DNA from 3 places in the Cupriavidus sp. FW305-F7 genome. Region 3 is predicted to be linked to each of the others. Evidence: predicted binding sites of a transcription regulator. Region 3 holds the regulator's gene; each other region holds the start of a gene.
What was found. Region 3 encodes sigma-54, which starts transcription at its own class of promoters, with help from an activator protein. Its sites were predicted from a motif close to TGGCANGNAANCTGCTTT; they were not measured.

Region 1 (3,272 bases), on a different contig from region 3:
GCTGAACGAGCGCCTGGGCAAGTACGCCTTCTGGTGCTGGCTGGTGGGCTTCTACTTCGCCTTCATGCCGCTGTACGTGCTGGGCCTGATGGGCATGACCCGCCGCCTGAACCACACCGACAACCCGGCCTGGACGCCGTGGCTGTACCTGGCCGTGGTCGGCGTGGTGTTCGTGGCGCTGGGCATCTTCTTCCAGGTGCTGCAGATCGTGGTGTCGATCCGCGACCGCAAGAAGCTGGCCGACGTGACCGGCGACCCGTGGGGCGGCCGCACCCTGGAGTGGGCCACCTCGTCGCCGCCGCCGTTCTACAACTTCGCGCACACCCCTGTGGTGCGTGACCTGGACGCGTTCGCCGACATGAAGGCCCGCGGCGAGACCCTGCCGACCGAAGGCTACGAGAAGATCCACATGCCCAAGAACACGGGCGCGGGCTTCATCATCGGCGCCTTCAGCCTGGTGTTCGGCTTTGCCCTGACCTGGCATATCTGGTGGATGGCCGCGGTTGGCCTGGTGGGCATGATCTGGGCGTTCATCCACCGCAGCAACGACGACCACATCGACTACTACGTGCCGGCCACCGAGGTCGAGCAGATCGAAACGCGCCAACTGCAGCGCATTGCTTCGCAAGCCTGAGAACCATGTCGACTCAAGTCCTAGACCGCATCCCCGCGCAGGCAGGCGCCTCGGCTCACGCCGACGCGCACGGCCATGACCATGCGCACCACGATACCAGTGCCAATACGGTGTATGGCTTCTGGATCTACCTGATGAGCGACTGCATCATCTTCGCCGGACTGTTCGCGGCTTTCGCCGTGCTGCGCGGCGAGCTGGCAGGCGGCCCGTCGGCGAAGGAGCTGTTCGAGCTCAACTACGTGCTGGTGGAGACCTTCATCCTGCTGTTCTCCTCGATCACGTACGGCATGGCGATGATCTCGCTGCAGAACCGCAGCCTGAGCCGCGTGCAGGTGTGGCTCGGCGTCACGTTCCTGCTGGGCCTGGCCTTCATGGCGATGGAAATCAACGAGTTCCATCACCTGATCGCCGAAGGTGCCGGCCCGGGCCGCAGCGCGTTCCTGTCGTCATTCTTCACCCTGGTCGGCACCCACGGCCTGCACGTTGCCAGCGGCATGCTGTGGATGATCGTGCTGATGTGGCAACTGTCGAAGAAGGGCATCACCCCGACCCTGACCAAGCGCCTGACCTGCCTGTCGCTGTTCTGGCACTTCCTGGACGTGGTCTGGATCGGCGTGTTTACCGTGGTCTACCTGATGGGACATCTGTGATGGCACAACACAACGCACCGGCGGCGCACGGCGCCCACGACTCGCACGATTCGCACGCGGGCCACGACACCCACGCCAGCTTCAAGTCGTACGCGATCGGCTTCATCCTGGCCGTGATCCTGACCGTGATCCCGTTCAAGCTTGTGATGGACGGCAGCATGGACAAGGGCACCATCCTCTGGATCATCCTCGGCATGGCCGTGGTCCAGATGCTGGTCCACCTGAAGTACTTCCTGCACCTGGACACGTCGTCTGAGCAGCGCAGCAACGTGATCGCGCTGCTGTTCACCGCGCTGATCCTGGTGATCGTGGTGGCGGGTTCGCTGTGGATCATGCACAACCTGAACGCCAACATGATGGTGATGTAAGGACCCAGCGTCCTGGCATCGAAAGCGGGGCCCCGGAAGGGGCCCTTTTTTTTGCCCATGCCAGCCTTGGGGCATGGTGCCCGGCCCTGGTGCGGGGCGCGCAGCGCCTGGCGCCTTTCGCATGCCGCCCGCACGGAATTGCACCGATGCACGGGAGTGGTGCGCGCGCCGCCCGCACTGCCCTGGTGCGGATACGCGATCGCCGGCAGCGGTAGCGCCTGCGCGCCGCGCCAGCAGGCCGTCTGCCGCCGGCGCAGTGGGTATCAGGCCGTTTGCCTCCATGGCACGCTAGTTGCAGAAGCATCACCCGGGGAGCGTAGTCCCTGACCAACACCATAAACGGGAGCTGCAAAATGCAACGACGTGACATGCTGAAGCTGTCGGCGATAGCCGCCGCGGCGATGATCGGTACCAGCCCGCTGGCGCTGGCGCAGTCCAAGGAGCCGATCAAGGTCGGCATCCTGCATTCGCTGTCCGGCACCATGGCCATTTCGGAGACGTCGCTGAAGGACGTGGCCCTGATGACCATTGATGAGATCAACAAGAGCGGCGGCGTGCTGGGACGCAAGCTGGAGCCGGTGGTGGTGGACCCGGCCTCGAACTGGCCGCTGTTCGCGGAAAAGGCGCGCCAGCTGATCACCAAGGACAAGGTCGCAGTGACCTTCGGCTGCTGGACCTCGGTGTCGCGCAAGTCGGTGCTCCCGGTCTATGAGGAACTGAACTCGCTGCTGTTCTACCCGGTGCAGTATGAAGGCGAAGAGATGTCGAAGAACGTCTTCTACACCGGTGCAGCGCCCAACCAGCAGGCGATCCCGGCGGTGGAATACCTGATGAGTAAGGAAGGCGGCGGCGCCAAGCGCTTCTACCTGCTGGGCACGGACTACGTCTACCCGCGCACCACCAACAAGATCCTGCGCGCCTTCCTGAAGAGCAAGGGCGTGGCCGACAAGGACATCGAAGAGGTCTACACCCCGTTCGGCCACAGCGACTACCAGACCATCGTCGCCAATATCAAGAAGTTCTCGCAGGGCGGCAAGACCGCGGTGATCTCCACTATCAACGGCGACTCCAACGTGCCGTTCTACAAGGAGCTGGGCAACGCCGGGCTGAAGGCCAAGGACGTGCCGGTGGTGGCGTTCTCGGTGGGTGAAGAGGAACTGCGCGGCATCGATACCAAGCCGCTGGTGGGCCACCTGGCCGCATGGAACTACTTCATGTCGGTCAAGAACCCCGAGAACGATGCCTTCCGCAAGCAGTGGGCGGCATGGGTCAAGGCCAACAATCTGCCCGGCGGCGACAAACGCGTGACCAACGATCCGATGGAAGCCACCTACGTCGGCATTCACATGTGGGCGCAGGCCGTGAAGAAGGCCGGCACCACCGACACCGACAAGGTGCGCGCCGCCATGTACGGCCAGACCTTCAAGGCACCGGACGGCTTCACCCTGACCATGGGCGAGAACCACCACCTGTACAAGCCGGTGATGATCGGCGAAGTGAAGGGTGATGGCCAGTTCTCGGTGGTGTGGAAGACGCCGAAGGCGGTGCGTGCGCAGCCGTGGAGCCCGTTCATCGCGGGTAATGAAGGCAAGCCGGACAAGGTGATGTAAGCGGACGCCA
Region 2 (3,272 bases), on a different contig from region 3:
GCCGATGTCTACATGGGCTGCGCGCTGGAAGGCCACGGCGTGGCACGGGTCTCGCGCGCCATGGCCGAGCCCTATGTGGCCAGCGGCCGGCTGGTGGAGATCATGACCGACTGGCAGACCGAAGAACTGCCGATCTCGGCGATGTATCCGCAGAACCGGCACCTGTCGGCCAAGGTGCGGGTGTTCGTCAACTGGGCAGCGGACCTGTTCTCGCGCCACCCGCACTTTGGTGCGGCACAGCAGCGGCTGGCGGTCGCGGCCTGATGGCGTGATAGGCTAGTGGCCGCAGTCTAGTGCGGTATGTAGGACAAAACCGGAAATCGGCCTGGCGCCGGCCAGCCTATACTGTTTTTTCCGAAATCACGACAAGAAGAGGAGTCCGATGAAACAAGTGCTTACCCCCCTGGCGGCCTGCATTGCAGCGACCATTGCACTGGCCGGCTGCGCCGGCTCCGGCAAGACCTCCTCGTCTGCAGCCAGCGCGTCCGGCGCCAGCACCAGCACCAGCGCCAGCGCCAGCGCTAGGGCGACGGCCACGCTCCAGCCCAAGAGCGGCACCAATACCGCCGGCACCGTGAACTTCCAGCAGCAGCCGGGCGGCGTGATGATGACCGCGGCGATCACCGGCCTGCCGCCCAGCTCGGTGCACGGCTTCCACGTCCATGAGAAGGGCGACTGCTCGGCGCCTGACGCGATGAGCGCGGGCGGCCACTTCAACCCGACCGGCAAGCCCCACGGCCAGATGACCATGCCCGACCACCACGCCGGCGACATGAACAACGTCACCGCGGACGCCAACGGCAACGTGCGCGTCAGCATGCTGCTGCCGGACCTGACCGTTGGCACGGGCGCCAACGGCGTGATCGGCCGCGCGGTGGTGGTACACAAGGACCCGGACGACTACAAGACGCAGCCGACCGGGAATGCGGGCGGGCGGATTGCTTGCGGCGTGGTGGCGGCTTCGTGATCGCGTCACAAACGGCCGGCGGGCTTTGACAAGCCCGCCGGTGTTCTCCCTCGGCAGCGACAATCACTCGCTGCCTCAATACCCCTTGAAATTCGCATTCACCCGCTGCCGCAGGTAATCCCCCGCGCTGATCGGCGGATACTTGCCGCCGGGCCCTTCGATCATCGCACTGCGGTTGGCCTGGCAGAAGAACGCCATGCTGTAGCGCGGACCCATGTATTCATCCGGCGCGGGATTGCGCACGCGGTGGAAGTTCGACGGCAGCCGGTCGTCGCTCCAGCGCATCAGCATGTCGCCGATATTGCAGGTGATGACTTCCTCGTCCGGCTCGATCGGGGTCCATGCCTGCGCCTCCATCTCCTTGCCGGGGCAGACCTGCAGGCCGCCCTGGCCGGGGCGCTGGAACAGCAGCGTCAGGCAATCGAAATCCGTATGCGCGCCGGCGCGCCAGAGGTCCAGCTTGTCGCGCAGTTCGGGCGGGATCGCGTAGTAGTGCAGCAGCCGTAGCGTGCTCTGGTAGTCCGGCGCCCGCGGATCGTGCGCCTGCGTGAAGAAGTCGCTGGCAAAGCCGAGCTTGCCGGCAAAGCACGACAGCACCTTCATGCCCACCTCCCAGCATTGCGCCTCGAAGGCAAGCATGGTGGCGCGGAAGCCTTCCAGTTCGTCATCGCCGGGCCACAGCCCGGCCATATGCGGGCGCGTGATCTGGTAGGACTCCTTCTGGTCCGGGGTGCCGGTCGAGGGGCGCACCTGCGCGCGGCTTTCCCAGCCGGCGTTGTTGGCCTTCTGCAGCGGGTATTGCGCCTTGACGGCGTCGGGCAGCGCGAAGAAGTGCTCGGTCATGGCGAAGGCTTCGCGCACCCTGGCCAGGTCGATGCCGTGGTTGGCGATCTGGAAGAAGCCGACGTCGACCGATGCCTTCCACAGTTCATCGGCGATTTGCGCCTTGCGCCGCGCGTAGTCGGACAGGTCGATGCGGCGGATCTCGCGCTGGCGGGTTTCCGAACCGAACGCGCCCATGCGCGATTCGCGGTGGAGTTCGGCCAGGGCGTAGGCGGTGTCTGGTTGGCTCATGGTGTTCCTTGTGCAATGCGGGTCAGGGATTGGCCCCTCGCCGGCACAGGCAGACCACCCATGGCAACGCACGCCGGGACAACGCGCTCCTGAGGTCGCCTGTGCCAGCCTGCGCGATGGCGAGGGGCACGGACTTCAAGAGCAATTCCCGGCCATCCGGCGTGCGTCTGCGACGCGCCGCGGGGATGGTGAACGCTTCTACTCTTGCCTGAGGTTATGCAGGTTCCGGGCCAGGGGTTTTGCACCGGGATCGCAGCATTGCGCCGGGGATTGCGCTGTGATGGCGCATGCCGGGCAACGGCTTGGTGCATGGCGCCGCGCAGCGCCCGGCACGGATCCTGCTGAAACCGCAACGGAGTAGAAGCGTTCAGCGGCACGCCGCCCGGAAATTGCTCCCGATGATGTGCACGGTCCCCGCGCATGCCCTGGCCGCATGCCGGCGCGGCGTGGTGCCGGCGTCTCGGGAGGCCACGCTCTCCTTCTGCACCCGCGCCAGCCGCCCGCGCACGCATCGTCCAGTGACATTCGTTCCGGAGAAAGACATGCGTCGCCGTTCCTTCCTGCGCGCCACTGGCGCCACCGCCCTGCTTGCCGCCGCCCCGTTCGCGGTGCCCCATGTCCGCGCGGCGGGCTCGCTGCAGAAGTTCAAGTTCAATCTCGGCTGGAAGGTGGAAGCCTCGGGCGCGGGGTTCCTGCTGGCGCACCAGCGCGGCTACTACAAGGACGCCGGGCTCGACGTCACCATCGATACTGGCAACGGCTCGGCTTCGGCCATCAGCCTGGTCGCGGGCGGCGCCTATGACTGCGCCTCGGCCGACCTGGCGGCGATGATCGAATTCAACACCACCAACCCGTCCGCCGCGCTCAAGGCGGTGGCCATCCAGTACGACCTGAATCCGAACGCGATCCTGGTGCGCAAGGGCAGCGGCATCGTCAGGCCCGCGGACCTGGCCGGCAAGTCCATCCTGGGCCAGCCGTTCAATGCCTCGCGCAAGCTGTTCCCTGTCTTCGCCAGGGCGCAGGGCTTCGACCCCGGCGGCGTGAAGTGGGAGAGCGTCACGCCCGATATCGGCGACACGCGCTTCGTCAAGGGCGACTTCGATGCCGCCGCCTATTTTTTCTTCACCGGCCTGCTGAACCTGAAGGCGCGCGGCATGGGGCCAGAGAAGATCACGGTGTTCCGCTTCTCGGACTATGGCATGAAGTCCTACGGCAACGGGCTGGTGGCCAA
Region 3 (3,272 bases):
TCGGCAATGCCCGCATGGCGCGCCTGCAGGGCGCCAAGCAGGTCGATGAGATCCGCGGCGCGGTGCTGACCTACGACAGCCGCAAGGAGTTCTACACGGCCGCCGGCGGCGGCAGCGGCGACGCCGCGGCCGCCAATCCGTCCGGTCGCGTGCGCGCGGTGTTGTCGCCGCGCCAGGACCAGAAGGCCGGCGCCACGGGCAATGGCGGCTCGCCGCTGGACCTGAAGACGGCGCCCGCGCCTGCCAACAAACCCTGACGCCTGGCGCCGGCTTGCCTGCCCGCGCCAGAAACGCCTGAACGCCAGACCGTGCCAATGACCGATACCGCAACCATCGCCGACAAGCCTTCCGTCGAAGCCTCCACCGTCCTTCCCGGCGGCAGCACGCTGGTCGTGCGCCACCTGAAGAAGCGCTATGGCTCGCGCACGGTGGTCAAGGACGTCTCGCTCGACGTGAAGAGCGGCGAGGTGGTCGGCCTGCTCGGGCCTAACGGCGCGGGCAAGACCACCTCGTTCTACATGATCGTGGGCCTGGTGGCGCTGGACGAAGGCGATATCGTGCTCGACGGCGACCACATCAGCGGCCTGCCGATCCACGAGCGCGCGCGCATGGGGCTATCGTACCTGCCGCAGGAAGCCTCGGTGTTCCGCAAGCTCAACGTCGAAGAGAACATCCGCGCGGTGCTGGAGCTTCAGGTGAGCAACGGCAAGCCGCTGCCCAAGACCGAGATCGAGCGCCGCCTGGATTCGCTGCTCGACGACCTGCAGATCGCGCACCTGCGCAACAACCCGGCGCTGTCGCTATCGGGCGGCGAGCGCCGCCGTGTCGAAATCGCGCGCGCGCTGGCGTCGTCGCCGCGCTTCATCCTGCTGGACGAACCCTTCGCCGGCGTGGACCCGATCGCCGTGGGCGAGATCCAACGCATCGTCAGTTTCCTCAAGGCACGCAATATCGGCGTGCTGATCACCGACCACAACGTGCGCGAGACGCTCGGCATCTGCGACCACGCCTACATCATCAGCGAAGGCACGGTGCTGGCCGCGGGCCAGCCCGAGGAAATCATCGCCAATGACGCAGTGCGGCGCGTCTACCTGGGCGAGAACTTCCGCATGTGACTTAACGGCCTGCCCGCGAGCGGCAGGCCTCTTCGCGGGCGCGCGTGGGCCCTCCCACAGCCAGCGGCGATCGGACCGCATAAGCGATAGCAATTTCCGTTCCAACAACGGAAAGATGCGCATAGAATAGCTCGCATGAAACCGTCGCTACAGCTCCGTCTTTCCCAGCATCTGGCCCTGACCCCGCAACTGCAGCAGTCGATCCGGCTGCTGCAGCTCTCCACGCTGGAACTGCAGCAAGAGGTCGAACAGGCGCTGACGGAAAACCCGCTGCTCGAGCGCGAGAACGACTGGATCGAAAGCCCGCTGCGCGTGGCGGCCGACGGCTCGGTCAACCTGCAGAGCGCACCGGCGCCCGCCCCGGCTGAGCCCCAGGGCAATGGCGAGGCTCGCGCCGACGGCGCGGGTGACGACGACAGCTATGGCGACAGCGGCAACGGCGACGACTACGGCAGCGGCGACTGGAGCCTGGACGACTTTGCCCGCCGCCCCCAGGGCGACGAGGATGAAAAAACGCCGATGCAGCTGCGCGAGGCCGAGCCCACGCTGCGCGAGTACCTGATGGAGCAGCTCACGCCGCTGAAGATCTCGGCGCGCGACAAAGGCCTGGCCATCTTCCTGATCGAATCGCTCGACGACGATGGCTACCTGAGCGCATCGCTTGAGGAGATCTGCACGGAGTTGCCGGAAGAACTCGAGTTCGAGATCGACGAAGTCCACGCCATCCTCACGCTGCTGCAGAGTTTCGACCCGCCCGGCGTGGGTGCGCGCAACGCCGCCGAGTGCCTGGCCCTGCAGTTGCGACGCCTGACGCACCCGCAACGCGAACTGGCGCTGAACATCGTTAGCAATCACCTGGAGTTGCTCGCAGTACGCGACTACACGCGGCTGAAGAAGGCACTGCAGGTAGATGAAGTGGCACTGAAGTCCGCACACGAACTGATCCGCTCGCTGGCGCCCTACCCCGGCCATGCGTACAGCCGCCCGGAAGCGGACTTTGTGGTGCCGGACGTGTTCGTGCGCAAGGGTGGCGGCGGCTGGATCGCGCAGCTCAATCCGGATGTGATGCCGAGGCTGCGCATCAACGATATGTATGCCCAAATCCTGCGTGGCGCGAAGGGTGAGTCCGGCACGGCCGGACTGCAGCAAAAGCTGCAAGAGGCGCGCTGGCTGATCAAGAACATCCAGCAAAGGTTCGACACAATCCTGCGTGTCTCGCAGGCCATTGTCGAGCGTCAAAAGAACTTTTTCAGTCACGGCGAAATCGCCATGCGCCCCTTGGTTTTGCGGGAGATTGCCGATACACTGGGTTTACACGAGTCAACCATCTCCCGGGTGACGACCAATAAATTCATGGCAACGCCGATGGGTACTTTCGAACTGAAGTACTTCTTCGGCAGCCACGTGTCCACCGAAACCGGTGGCGCGGCTTCATCAACGGCCATCCGCGCCTTGATCAAGCAACTGATAGGAGCCGAAGACCCGAGGAATCCCCTTTCCGACAGTCGCATTGCCGAACTGCTGGGTGAGCAAGGCTTTGTTGTTGCGCGCCGCACTGTTGCCAAGTATCGCGAAGCCCTGAAGATCCCCGCAGTCAATCTCCGCAAGTCTTTGTAGCCGAGCCCACCGCCTGCCTGGTGAGGCTCTTTCAGAAGGAGAAGCGCTATGAACTTCAAGATCAGTGGACACCACCTGGACATCACGCCCCCTCTGCGTGAGTACGTGGAAACGAAGCTGGAGCGAATCGTCAGGCATTTCGATCAGGTCATTGGCGTTAGCGTGCTGCTCTCTGTCGACAACCACAAGGAAAAGGACCGGCGTCAGTACGCGGAAATTAATCTACATCTCAAGGGCAAGGACATCTTTGTCGAGGCGCATCACGAAGACCTATATGCAGCGATCGACGCACTCGTCGACAAGCTGGACCGTCAGGTGATCCGCTACAAGGATCGCGTGCAAGGCCACGACCGCGAAGCGGTCAAGTACCAGATGGCCGCAGCGCAAATGCAGCAATGACCGTGCCCGGCAGCCCCGCAGCGGGCTGCTGAATCAGGATTGAACAGGCAAGCCGCGCCACGAAGCGCGGCTTTTTTGCGCCCTTGCGTTCCGGGTTGCCGCCGGCATGCCGCGCCCGCACTGGCGGTGCGGCCCGGCTGT

Region 1: a site for sigma-54 is predicted at 1,934-1,951, ahead of urtA (urea ABC transporter substrate-binding protein). Genes of this name have one in related genera too.
Region 2: a site for sigma-54 is predicted at 2,257-2,274, ahead of AC3WL8_RS05780 (isopenicillin N synthase family dioxygenase). Genes of this name have one in related genera too.

What each region holds. Positions count from the first base shown of each region.
Region 1 is NZ_JBYSYC010000012.1:70,642-73,913, forward strand. It holds gene cyoB (cytochrome o ubiquinol oxidase subunit I) at 1-634, shown strand, start outside; gene cyoC (cytochrome o ubiquinol oxidase subunit III) at 640-1,284, shown strand; gene cyoD (cytochrome o ubiquinol oxidase subunit IV) at 1,284-1,652, shown strand; gene urtA (urea ABC transporter substrate-binding protein) at 2,006-3,262, shown strand.
Region 2 is NZ_JBYSYC010000004.1:201,686-204,957, forward strand. It holds gene AC3WL8_RS05770 (LysR family transcriptional regulator) at 1-264, shown strand, start outside; gene AC3WL8_RS05775 (superoxide dismutase family protein) at 383-967, shown strand; gene AC3WL8_RS05780 (isopenicillin N synthase family dioxygenase) at 1,043-2,041, opposite strand; gene AC3WL8_RS05785 (ABC transporter substrate-binding protein) at 2,584-3,272, shown strand, end outside.
Region 3 is NZ_JBYSYC010000007.1:61,596-64,867, reverse strand. It holds gene lptA (lipopolysaccharide transport periplasmic protein LptA) at 1-257, shown strand, start outside; gene lptB (LPS export ABC transporter ATP-binding protein) at 315-1,115, shown strand; gene AC3WL8_RS08750 (RNA polymerase factor sigma-54) at 1,251-2,732, shown strand; gene hpf (ribosome hibernation-promoting factor, HPF/YfiA family) at 2,781-3,131, shown strand.